Regions from separate parts of the Streptomyces sp. NPDC005784 genome, predicted to be linked through region 3. Evidence: riboswitches for the same ligand, from Rfam matches in the RefSeq annotation. Region 3 holds a riboswitch; each other region holds the start of a gene.

The links. A riboswitch is a leader RNA that binds a small molecule or an ion and turns the genes downstream of it on or off. The one in region 3 is predicted to bind cyclic di-AMP.
Region 1: another riboswitch for cyclic di-AMP. It lies ahead of ACFYR3_RS37405 (peptidoglycan DD-metalloendopeptidase family protein); the one in region 3 lies ahead of ACFYR3_RS17745 (transglycosylase family protein).
Region 2: another riboswitch for cyclic di-AMP. It lies ahead of ACFYR3_RS33410 (C40 family peptidase); the one in region 3 lies ahead of ACFYR3_RS17745 (transglycosylase family protein).
Region 4: another riboswitch for cyclic di-AMP. It lies ahead of ACFYR3_RS20160 (LysM peptidoglycan-binding domain-containing protein); the one in region 3 lies ahead of ACFYR3_RS17745 (transglycosylase family protein).

The regions. Positions count from the first base shown of each region.
Region 1 is NZ_JBIAIQ010000039.1:22,403-25,273, forward strand. Features, by position in the region: gene ACFYR3_RS37395 (M16 family metallopeptidase) at 1-187, shown strand, start outside; gene ACFYR3_RS37400 (pitrilysin family protein) at 184-1,572, shown strand; cyclic di-AMP (ydaO/yuaA leader) riboswitch at 1,789-1,947, shown strand; gene ACFYR3_RS37405 (peptidoglycan DD-metalloendopeptidase family protein) at 1,960-2,724, shown strand.
Region 2 is NZ_JBIAIQ010000029.1:74,558-77,428, reverse strand. Features, by position in the region: partial or broken gene ACFYR3_RS33420 (LysE family translocator) at 1-186, shown strand, start outside; gene ACFYR3_RS33415 (DUF6328 family protein) at 140-712, opposite strand; gene ACFYR3_RS33410 (C40 family peptidase) at 816-1,289, opposite strand; cyclic di-AMP (ydaO/yuaA leader) riboswitch at 1,293-1,479, opposite strand; gene ACFYR3_RS33405 (hypothetical protein) at 1,827-2,132, opposite strand; gene ACFYR3_RS33400 (ATP-dependent Clp protease proteolytic subunit) at 2,140-2,775, opposite strand.
Region 3 is NZ_JBIAIQ010000009.1:177,112-179,982, forward strand. Features, by position in the region: gene ACFYR3_RS17735 (cytochrome P450) at 1-158, shown strand, start outside; gene ACFYR3_RS17740 (transglycosylase family protein) at 473-1,354, shown strand; cyclic di-AMP (ydaO/yuaA leader) riboswitch at 1,538-1,731, shown strand; gene ACFYR3_RS17745 (transglycosylase family protein) at 1,736-2,437, shown strand; gene eno (phosphopyruvate hydratase) at 2,786-2,871, shown strand, end outside.
Region 4 is NZ_JBIAIQ010000011.1:175,372-178,242, reverse strand. Features, by position in the region: gene ACFYR3_RS20165 (CocE/NonD family hydrolase) at 1-164, shown strand, start outside; cyclic di-AMP (ydaO/yuaA leader) riboswitch at 900-1,060, shown strand; gene ACFYR3_RS20160 (LysM peptidoglycan-binding domain-containing protein) at 1,064-1,834, shown strand; gene ACFYR3_RS20155 (HAD family hydrolase) at 1,906-2,715, opposite strand.

The DNA of each region.
Region 1 (2,871 bases), on a different contig from region 3:
CGACCCGCAGCTCGCCCTGACCGCCGTGCAGCGCATCCTCGACGTCACGGCGGAGGAGGTCCAGGAGGCCGCCAAGGCCCGCCTGCGCCCCGACAACCGCGCGGTGCTCGTCTACGAGCCGACCACCGCCGAAGCCACCGACGCGGCTGACTCCGCCGACGAGACCGACGAGGAGGCGGCGAAGTGACCGAGCTCGCCACCATGGACTTCCACCCGCAGCCCCAGGCCGGCCGGCCCAAGCCGTGGGCGTTTCCCGCCCCCGAGCGCGGCACCCTGGACAACGGTCTGACCGTGCTGCGCTGCCATCGCCCCGGCCAGCAGGTCGTCGCCGTCGAGGTCATCCTCGCCGCGCCGCTGGAGGCCGAACCCGCGGGTCTGGACGGCATCGCCACGATCATGGCGCGCGCCTTCTCCGAGGGCACCGACAAGCACTCGGCCGAGGACTTCGCCGCCGAACTGGAGCGCTGCGGCGCCACGCTCGACGCGCACGCCGACCACCCCGGCGTACGCCTGTCCCTCGAAGTGCCGGTCTCGCGCCTGACCAAGGCGCTGGGCCTGCTCGCCGACGCGCTGCGGGCCCCCGCGTTCGCGGACAGCGAGGTCGAGCGGCTGGTGCGCAACCGGCTGGACGAGATCCCGCACGAGACGGCCAATCCCGCCCGTCGTGCGGCCAAGGAGCTCTCCAAGGAGCTGTTCCCGGCGAGCGCGCGCATGTCGCGCCCGCGCCAGGGCACCGAGGAGACCGTCCAGAAGATCGACTCCGCGGCCGTACGCGCCTTCTACGACAAGCACGTGCGCCCCGCGACGGCCACCGCCGTCGTCGTCGGTGACCTGACCGGTGTCGACCTCGACGAGCTGCTCGGCGACACGCTGGGCTCCTGGACCGGTTCGTCCGCCGAGCCGCGTCCCGTGCCGCCGGTGAGCGCAGACGACACGGGCCGCGTGATCATCGTCGACCGCCCCGGCGCCGTCCAGACGCAGTTGCTCATCGGCCGGGTCGGCGCCGACCGGCACGATCGCGTGTGGCCCGCCCAGGTGCTCGGCACCTACTGCCTCGGCGGCACCCTCACCTCACGCCTCGACCGCGTCCTGCGCGAGGAGAAGGGCTACACCTACGGCGTACGGGCGTTCGGCCAGGTCCTGCGCGCCGCGCCGGACGGCACGGGTGTCGCGATGCTCGCCATCAGCGGCTCGGTGGACACGCCGAACACCGGTCCGGCGCTCGACGACCTGTGGAAGGTGCTGCGCACCCTCGCGGCCGAGGGGCTGACCGACACGGAGCGCGACGTCGCGGTGCAGAACCTGGTGGGTGTCGCGCCCCTCAAGTTCGAGACGGCGGCAGCCGTCGCGAGCACGCTCGCGGACCAGGTCGAGCAGTACCTGCCGGACGACTATCAGGCGACGCTCTATCAGCAACTGGCCGCCACCGGCACGGTGGAGGCCACCGCGGCTGCGGTGAGCGCCTTCCCGATGGACCGTCTGGTGACCGTGCTGGTGGGCGACGCGGCGACGATCGAGGAGCCGGTCAAGGCCCTCGGAATCGGTGAAGTCAGCGTGGTGGCCGCCGAGTAGAGCCCGCGCGACCCGAGGAGGGCCCTGGTGACTGAAGAGTCGTCAGGGCTCTCCTTTTCCCGCACGTGGCCCCCAAGATGTCCCTATTCGTGCGGGAGTTGCCCTTGTGCCCTGTGGGATACGTTACAAAAATCGTGATCCGTTTGTTGTTCGAATGACACCCCGTTTAGCGTCGGTCCGGCTGTTCGTCACGCACTGCGCCGCGCCCGCGGCACCGGACAGTCATCGCCGAGTCCCCCTATGGCGCGAGTCAGGGGAGCCGGGGACCCACGTAGTCCCTGGGGTGAATCGGACGCCCTCCCCGGAGGGGGTCCGTAGGAGACCTTCCTGCTCCGAACCCGTCAGCTAACCCGGTAGGCGAGAGGGAAGGAAAGGATCAGCCCCTACATGGCGTTCTCCTGTGGCACCGGCAAGCATCGTCGTCCGAGCCGGGTGCACAGCACCACCACGGCCGCCGTCGGGGTCGCGGCGCTCACCACCACCGGTGTGATCGGAACCCTGGCCGCCCCCGCGTTCGCCGCGGAAGCCTCCGTCGAGCAGACCGGGCTGACCCAGGCCGTCACCCTCGGCGACTCGGTCGCCGACCAGATCGACGCCCAGGCCTTCGCGCAGCAGCGCGCCGCCGACGAGGCCGCCGCGCGGAAACAGGCCGAGCAGACCGCGCGCAAGCACGCCGCGGAGCAGGCCGCGAAGTCCCGCGAGGCCAAGGAGCGCGCCGCCCGTGAGGCCGAGCGCAAGCGCCTGAACATGTTCGTCATCCCGATCACCGGTTCGTACATCTCCACCGGCTACCAGGCCAGCAGCAGTCTCTGGTCCTCGGGCAGCCACACCGGCGTCGACTTCCACGCCGCGTACGGCACCTCGGTCCACGCCGTGGGCTCCGGCACCGTCGTCACCACCGGCTGGGGCGGCGCCTACGGCAATCAAGTAGTGATCAAGATGCTTGACGGCACGTACACCATGTACGGCCACCTGTCGTCCATCGGTGTGTCCGAGGGGCAGACGGTCACTCCGGGGCAGCAGATCGGCCTCTCAGGGGACACCGGCAACACCACCGGACCGCACCTTCACTTCGAGGCCCGTACGACCGCGGAGTACGGCTCGGACATCGACCCGGTCGCGTACCTGCGCTCGCACGGAGTCAACGTCTGACGACCGCTTCGCGGCTTCTTCGCCGCTTTTGATGCCCCGGCTCAACGAGCCGGGGCATCATCGTTTCCGGAGGCCCTCTGTCCAAAAAATATCCATGGATTCAGGCCCGCCATCGGAAATTCAGGCTTCCTGCAATAGAGTCACTGA
Region 2 (2,871 bases), on a different contig from region 3:
ACGCTGCTGCTGGCGCTGATCGTGGTCGTTCTCGCCCTGGTGTGGTTCCCGGCCGTCGCGCTGCTGGTGGACCGGCTCGGACGATGGCTGCGCGGGCCGCGTGCCGCACGCGCCGTGGAGGCGGTCATGGGCGGCGCCCTCACCGTTCTGGGCGTCGTCCTGCTGCTGGAGCCTCTGAGGAGCTGAGACGGCGCTGCACGAGCCGGGGCAGCAGCCCCCACAGCGCCAGACAGACGGCCAGGGTGCCCGCCCCTGCCGCGATGCCCGCGGCGCGCCCCAGCGTCACGTCCACGACGAGCAGCACCGAACCGGCGAACGCCAGCGTCAGCACGTACAGGCCGATGGTGGCCAGCCGTGAGGAGACCCGCACGATGGTGGGTTTGGCGTTCCGCTGGAACAGCGACCGGTGCAGTGCGGCGGGGGCCGTGAAAAGGGCGGCGGCCAGTACCGCCAGCAACAGCGTGACCACGTAGGTCGCGCGCTGCACGGTGTCCAGAGCGGGGAAACGCTGGGTGAAGGCGAGCGTCAGCAGAAAGGCGAAGAGGATCTGCACCCCCGTCTGGGTGACGCGCAGTTCCTGGAGCAGTTCGGCGAAATTGCGGTCCGCCCGTTCGAGGGGTGTCTCGTCGCGGCCGGACGTCCGCTCGTCCGGGGACGGGTCGCTTCGCGCGGACGTCTCGTTCCGGGACGTGTGGGCCGGGTCGGGGGTCATGGGGAACGAGTAACCACTCCGGCCCGTGTTGCACACGATTCACGCGCTGCGTGTCCCCGGGGGCGGCGGCACGCGTCACGCGCCGCCGCCCCGGGGGACAGGGTCAGCTGACCCTGCCGTACCAGACGCTTCTGGTCCAGATCTTCTCGAGCTTCACCACTTCCCCGGTCTTCGGGGAGTGCCAGATCTTTCCCTTCCCGGCGTAGATGCCGACGTGGTACACGTTCCGGCCCGAGTGGAAGAACACGAGGTCACCGGCCTTGCGGTGCGAGGCCGAGACATGGTGCGTCTTGTTGTACTGCGCCGCGGCCGTACGGGGCAGCTTCTTGCCTGCCTTCTTGTACGAGTAGAGCGTGAGCCCGGAGCAGTCGAAGCGGTGCGGTCCCGTGGCGCCCCACTGGTACGGGGAGCCGTGCTTGGACGCGGCGACCTGGAGTGCCCTCGTCGCAGGCGTGGCCGCCTCGGCGTCGGGTGCGACGCCGGGGACCACGAGGCTGCCGCCCACGGCGGCAAGAGTGAGCGCCGAGGCCGTACCGGCCCGGGTCCACAGCGACGGGACACGATTGAGCGCAGTCATGCGCAACCCTTCGTCAGCCGCCTGTGAAGGATGACCTGTCGGATTCGGGCTGGCGAAGTTGCCCGGCCGCAGCTGCGGCTTCACCCCAAGGACCGTCCGGAACTGTTCCGGCGACCCGTCTAGCTGGGTCCTCCACTCCTGCCGATGCACATCTGTCGACCGGTCATCCGGGCGGCGGCAGGACTCGGCGTCCGCCCGGACCGCCCCGCCGTTGTGGCGGGGGCTTGTCGTCGGAAGGGATCTTCACTCATGAGTGTCGGAAAAACCGAGCGGAACCGGCGTTTTGTGGGCTTACTCACCACTCACCCGTTCGGGTGGACACCCCTCTGTTCGAGGGGGTGTTGGAGACATCGACGAGGCCCGCACCTGCGGTGAAGGGTGTCATCCCGCCTTTCTGGTCCGCGTGTTGCGCAACTTGGAGGGGTCGCAGAAAGGATCGTTCACTACGCCATCGGGGGGTACACCATCCGGTCCGTTTGAGTCCCGGGCCGGACACCGCGGAGGTGCGGCGCGTACCGGCTCCCGGGTGTGGTTCCGTCAACTGCCGGACCCGGGCGGCACGGTGACCCGGGCCGCCCGCCGCTCTCCGTCGAGAACCCGCAGGGCCTGGGCCAGTGTCGGGGCTTGCACCTCGCTCTCGCCCCGCTGGTGCATCAGGGTGAGAGCGTCCCGCAGGGCCGCCGCTTTGCCGACCAGTGCCTGAGCCGCCCTCAGGCCGCGATAGGTGTCCCCGGGACGGGACGGGTTGATACGGCCGACCAGGTCGACCACGTCGAGGTAGCGGTCGATCAGCTCGGCCTCGGCACGGGTCAGCGCGGGCAGCGGGGGGAGGTCCGGGATCATCGGCCGTTCACCTCGCGCCGGGCGTCTCGCGCGAGGCCCGGCGGCTCGGGACGATCCGGTCGATCAGCCCGTAGGCCAGCGCCGCCGGAGCGTCGAGGATCTTGTCCCGCTCGATGTCCGCGGCGACCTGCTCCGGGCTCTGTCCCGTGTGCCGTACGAGCATCTCCTCGAGGATCTCGCGGGTGCGCACCAACTCCTCGGCCTGGATGACCAGATCGCTCGTCTGCCCCTGGATCGGCTCCGGCACCGACGGCTGGTGGAGGAGGACGCGGGCTCCCGGGAGGGCGAGTCGCTTGCCCCGAGTGCCGCCGGCCAGCAGGACGGCCGCGGCCGACGCCGCCTGGCCGAGGCAGATGGTCTCGACGTCGCAGGTGACGAACTGCATCGTGTCGTAGATCGCGGTCATCGCGCTGAAGGAGCCGCCCGGGGAGTTGACGTAGAGCGAGATGTCCTGCTCGGGCGCCTGGTGTTCGAGGTACATGAACTGCGCCGTCACATCGTTCGCCGAGGTGTCGTCGATCGGCGTCCCGAGGAACACGATCCGCTCACTGAGCAGCTTCGAATACGGGTCCGACGTCTGGTACCCCGTGCTGGTGCGTTCGGTGATTTCGGGCAGGACATAGCGGGCGGACGGGCTGTCCAAGGCGCGCCTCCTCAGGTCGACGTCTGTAAAAAATGTACAGGACGTACGTCTCTGTGGAAGAGGGCCATGCTCAGAGCGAAAACGGCCGTGTCCCCG
Region 3 (2,871 bases):
CGCTCGCCCGACTGGAGGGGCAGACCGCGCTCGGCACGCTCCTCAACCGCCTGCCCGACCTCCAACTCGCAGGAGAATCAGCCGATTTGCGCTGGCGTGGAGGACTCATTATGCGTGGATTGCGCACGCTTCCTGTTGAGTTCACCCCGGTCAAATAGTCCTTGATCGGTTCATCGGCGACCCTTCGGAACCCCGTCCGGGGAGTTCTTCCGAATACCGGAAAAGGCACCCTTCCGGCTACCGGAACGTGACGATCCATCAAATCTGTGATCTTCACGTGATCTGTACTGCATCGACTTGTGACAAGTGATCGAGTCCGGCTACGTTCACCCATCAACGCAGCGGCTCCGCTTCTTGCTTCGCCGGAGCCGCGGTGTTCCCCCGCTGTCACGCGAAAGGCTTCCGCATGCTCTCCGGGAACGGCCGTCACCGTCGCCCTCGTCAAGCCCCGGCCCTCATCGTCGCCGCGGGAGTGACCGGATCGGCCATCGTCATCCCGTTGCTCGCCGCGTCGGGTGCGAGCGCGGCCGACGGGACCACCTGGGACCGGGTGGCGCAGTGCGAGAGCGGTGGCGCGTGGAGCGCCGACCAGGGCAACGGGTACTACGGCGGGCTCCAGCTCGACCAGGAGGACTGGGAGGCGTACGGCGGTCTCGAGTACGCCCCGAGCGCCGACCAGGCCAGCCGCTCGCAGCAGATAGCCGTCGCCGAGAAGCTGCTCGACGACCAGGGCCTCGCGGCCTGGCCGACCTGTGGACCGCTCTCCGGGCTCAGCAAGGGCTCGGCCGGGGTCCAGGTCGACACGGGCGTGGCCGACGGCTCGTCGAGTGCCGGGAGTGACGAGGGTTCATACAGCTCCTCCGGTTTGTCTACTTCGCCCAGCTCGTCCCCTTTGTCTGGCCTGACTGGTTCAACCGATTCGGGTGACTCCTCGAGCGCGACCGGCGGTGCCGCGAAGTCCGACGCCTCGCCGAGCCCCAGCGCCTCGGCTCGGGCGACCGACAAGAGTGACGAGTCCGGCAAGTCGAGACAGAAGGGCGCCTCTTCGAGCGCCTCCGACGCCGCGAGCGCCGGCACCGGGCGGCATCGTGGCGGAGACGCCGCGGAGAACGCGAAGGGCAGCCCCGCTGACAGCGCCACGGGGCGGCATGCCTCGAGCGCCCCGAGCGACACCGCTGACAACTCGTACGTCGCGGACTTCGGTACGAATCTCTGGAACGTTTCCGACGTCCTCGGCCTCGAGGGTGGATCGGGCGACCTGTCCGCCTCGTACGGCGCGGCGGCCGACGACGGTCCCGGGCTCATCGTCCCCGGTCGAAGCATTGCGGACACTGCCGAAACGGTGCAGAACTAGCGGGAGTTCACGTCACGGTTCGCTGTGGAATGTCCGGTTTGGTGCAACTGAGAGATGGGTCTCAGAAGCCCTGATCGTCTTTGATATTCCGCCGATCGACTGCTTACGGTCGTGACCGCTCGCCACAGCGGGCCCCGACGGTCACAACGCCGAATCCTGCCAGCGGCCGTACGGGAACAGTCGTCGCGTCATGCGCCGTAGGCAGGAGCGGGGGACCCAAGGTAAGCGCCGCGTCCGGGAGTTGAGAGACACCCGGGAACGGCTTGGGGTTAAGTCGCGTGCCGGACGTCCTGGAGACAGGGCGGAAGGCCCGCGGCCGGGCAACTCAACCGGCCCGAACCCGACAGCTCACCTCGCAGGCGTCGGTGAGGGGATCACTCCATGCTGTTTTCCAGCAAGGGCAAGCACCGCCGCCCGAACAAGGCCACCCGCGTCGCCGCACTCGCCGGTGTCACCGGTGTCGCCATCGCCGCTCCGCTGATGGCCGCCGGCAACGCCTCCGCCGCCACCGCGTCCGAGTGGGACGCCGTCGCCCAGTGCGAGGCCGGCGGCAACTGGTCGATCAACACCGGCAACGGCTACTACGGCGGTCTGCAGTTCTCGTCCTCGACCTGGGCCGCGTACGGCGGCACCGCGTACGCCTCGACCGCCGACCAGGCCTCGAAGTCGCAGCAGATCACCATCGGTGAGAAGGTCCTCGCCGCCCAGGGCAAGGGTGCCTGGCCGACCTGTGGCACCGGCCTGTCGAGCGCCGCGTACGGCGGTGGCGCCTCGGCCCCGTCGACCTCCTCCGGCTCCTCCTCGTCGAGCGGCTCGCAGAGCGCCCCCGCCACCCGTACGACGGAGCAGCCCGCCTCGCGTTCCGCGGAGCGCCCCGCCGCCCAGAAGACCGTCACCACCCCGACCGGCAAGAAGGTCAAGAAGGGTGACGGCGAGTACAAGGTCGTCAAGGGTGACACCCTCAGCTCGATCGCTGAGAAGAAGCACGTCAAGGGCGGTTGGCAGAAGCTGTTCAAGCTGAACAAGGACATCGTCGCCGACGCCGACTTCATCTACCCGGGTCAGCAGCTGCACCTCGGCTGAGCGCGGCCGCACGCCGGCCCGACGGGGTCGCCTTCGGCGGAGGGCGACCGTGGTCCCGGCCGTGCGCAGCATCGCCCCAGCTGAACAGCAGTTCCCTCGCAGGCCAGGCCTTCGTGCCGAAGGCCTGGTGAGGGCCCCCGTCCCCACGGGCTCCCCGCTCCGGTGCTTGTTCCCCCGCATGCACCGGAGCGGGGTTTTTCATTTCTTTTTTTGTTCCGTTCAGGAACAATATGTACTCTCACTTCTGCTCAAGGGGTGGTCGATCGGCTGGCCGATCCCCCTGAGCCGGATAGGCTCATCCCGCGGGGCTGCCAAGCCCCGCATACCCGCGTCACATCCCAGAAGGAGATGCTCGTGCCGTCCATCGACGTCGTCGTAGCCCGGGAAATCCTGGACTCCCGAGGCAACCCCACGGTCGAGGTCGAGGTCGGCCT
Region 4 (2,871 bases), on a different contig from region 3:
TGCACCGCCCGGACCTGCCGTGGGACGCCCGCGTCGAGACGGTCTCCGCCATCACCTGCGACGCGGGGGACTTCATCACGACCGACGAGCTCGTCTGCAGGGACGGCGACGAGGTCGTCTTCCACCGAACCTGGGAGAAGAGAATCCCGCGCACCTCCGGCTGATAGAGCCTGACCGACAAGGCCTGGCCGACACCTGGCCGACACCTGGCCGACAAGGCCTGGCCGACAGGGCTTACAGGGACGGGAGTTCACCCTCGCTCGGCCCCCGCACGGGCTCCCCGCACACGCGCACGCCCGCGCCGGTCCGCGCTGGTCCGGGTGGGCCGCGACACCGCCTGCACGCCGAACACCGGTGCCACGGAACGCACTTCGCCCTGTTCGCCGGGACTCGATCCGCCACCACCGGACTCGGCCCGCGCTCGCCGCAGCCCGCTCCGAATGGCCCGGCTCGGCTCGCGTCCGCTCGGCTCGGCCCGCGTCCGACGGGCTGGGCCCGCGCCCGGTCGGCGCTCCGGCGGCCCCGTACGGGCCGCGCTCCCCCACGTGTCCCGCGCCACAAATCTCGCTGCGCGAGGGGCCGCTCGGCGCCCTTCGGGGGCCGACGTCCCCCTGCCATCGGAAGCGCAATGCCCGAATTGCCTTGCATGCCGCCTTGATGACCCTTGGTCTCGTGAATTGGGTCACCAGCGAGCCGCGGCACCACCTCGCGCCCCCTCCCGACCAACCCCTTTGCCAAAGGCAAGTTGAGGATCCAATTCCGGTGCAATCGGACTTTTTCCCCGTGCCCTAACCAGGTGAAAGCGATCTTCGCAGCCAAATCTGGCCTTGTTCCGGACATGTGCTCTCGCATACGTTCTCGTCGATCCCGGGCGGATCGCCAAATCCTGCCGCCGCCCGGAAACCCACCCACCCACGCACGGCAGGAGCGGGGGAACCACAGGTAAGCCGCCGATCCGGACGCACCGGACCGGCTAGGGGTGAAGCCGCGCCCAAAACGCGGCCGGGCATCTCCCGCCCGAACCCGACAGCTCACCTCGCAGGCGTCGGAGAGGAAATTCGTCATGCCCGTACGAGGCAAGCACCGCCGCACGAAGACCAACGTCATCACCCGGGGCATGATCGCCGCGGGAACGGGCGGCATCGCCCTCGCCCTCCCGCTCGTGAGCGCGACCGGCGCCCACGCCGCGACCCCGGCGCAGGCCCCCCAGCTCACGAAGGCCGCCCACACCGCGGTGATCCCCAACGTGCAGCTCATCACCTACAAGGTGGTCGCGGGCGACACCCTGTCCAAGGTGGCTCAGAAGCACCCCGAGAGCGGTGGCTGGAAGAAGCTGTACGCGGCGAACCGCGCGGTCATCGGCGGCAACCCGGCCCTGATCCGTCCGGGCCTGAAGCTGACCGTGGGCACGAAGAAGCTGAAGTCGACGGTCGTGCGCACGACGGCGAACGCGACCCCGGCCGTCGCCAAGTCCAAGGTGGCCACCGCCACCCAGGCCTCCGTCAAGACCTACGCCAACAACCTCGACGGCTGGATCAAGCAGTCCCTGGACGTCATGGCCAAGGCGGGCATACCGGGCAGCTACGACGGCATCTACCGCAACGTGATGCGCGAGTCCTCCGGCAACCCCAACGCCATCAACAACTGGGACTCCAACGCCGCCGCGGGCATCCCCTCCAAGGGCCTGCTCCAGGTCATCGACCCCACGTTCCAGGCCTTCCACGTCGCCGGAACGTCGATGAACATCTACGACCCGGTCGCGAACATCACCGCCGCCTGCAACTACGCGGCCAAGACCTACGGCTCCATCGACAACGTCAACGGCGCCTACTGATCACACCCTCGGCTTCGACCGCACCCGTCGGCGGCACCTTCTCGGTGCCGCCGACGGGTGCGTTGCCACTGCTAGAAGCCGAAGAGGCGCTCCAGGACCACCGCGATTCCGTCGTCCTCGTTCGACAGGGTGACCTCGTCGGCCACCGCCTTCAGTTCCGGGTGGGCGTTGGCCATCGCCACACCGCGGGCGGCCCAGTCGAACATCGGGATGTCGTTGGGCATGTCGCCGAAGGCGAGCGTCGCGGCCGGGGTGAGACCGAGGTGCGCGGCCGCGAGAGCAAGTCCCGTCGCCTTGGTCACCCCACATGGCTGGAGTTCGACGGTGCCGGGCCCGGACATGGTGACCGTCGCCAGTGAACCGACCACTCCCCGCGCAGCGGACGCCAACTCGTCGTCGGACATGGACGGGTGACGTAGCAACACCTTGCTGATCGGCTCCGTCCAGAGGTCGTCCCGACGTGGCACCCGCACCGCCGGCAGGGTCGGATGCGGCATCACATACCCCGGCTCGATGAGCGTCAGGCCGTCCACGCCGTCCTGGTCGACCGCCGCGTACAGCAGCCCGACCTCCGCCTCGATCTTGCCGAGCGCCGTCTCCGCCAGTTCCCTGTCCAGGGTCACCGACCACAGCATGCGGTCCGCCCCGGCGTCGTACAGCTGCGCCCCCTGCCCGCACACCGCCAGTCCCTCACCGCCGAGTTCATCGAGGAGCGGTCGCACGCGCGGTGCGGGGCGGCCCGTCACCACGAGATGCTGGGCACCCGCCTGGATCACCTTCGCCAACGCGGCCCGGGACCGGTCGGAGAGTGTGTCGTCGCCGCGCAGCAGCGTTCCGTCCAGGTCAGTGGCGATGAGTGAATATGCAGTCGGAGCGGCCATGATCCGAAGAATACGGATCGAACGACTCATCGGCCCGGCGTGAACCGGACGACGTCCGGTATCCCGTCAGCAACGCCGTTCACCGTACGGTGGTAAGCGCGTTGCGACCGCTTCGGATCACGCAAGGTCCGCTTCCGCCCACACCGACTTTCCCAC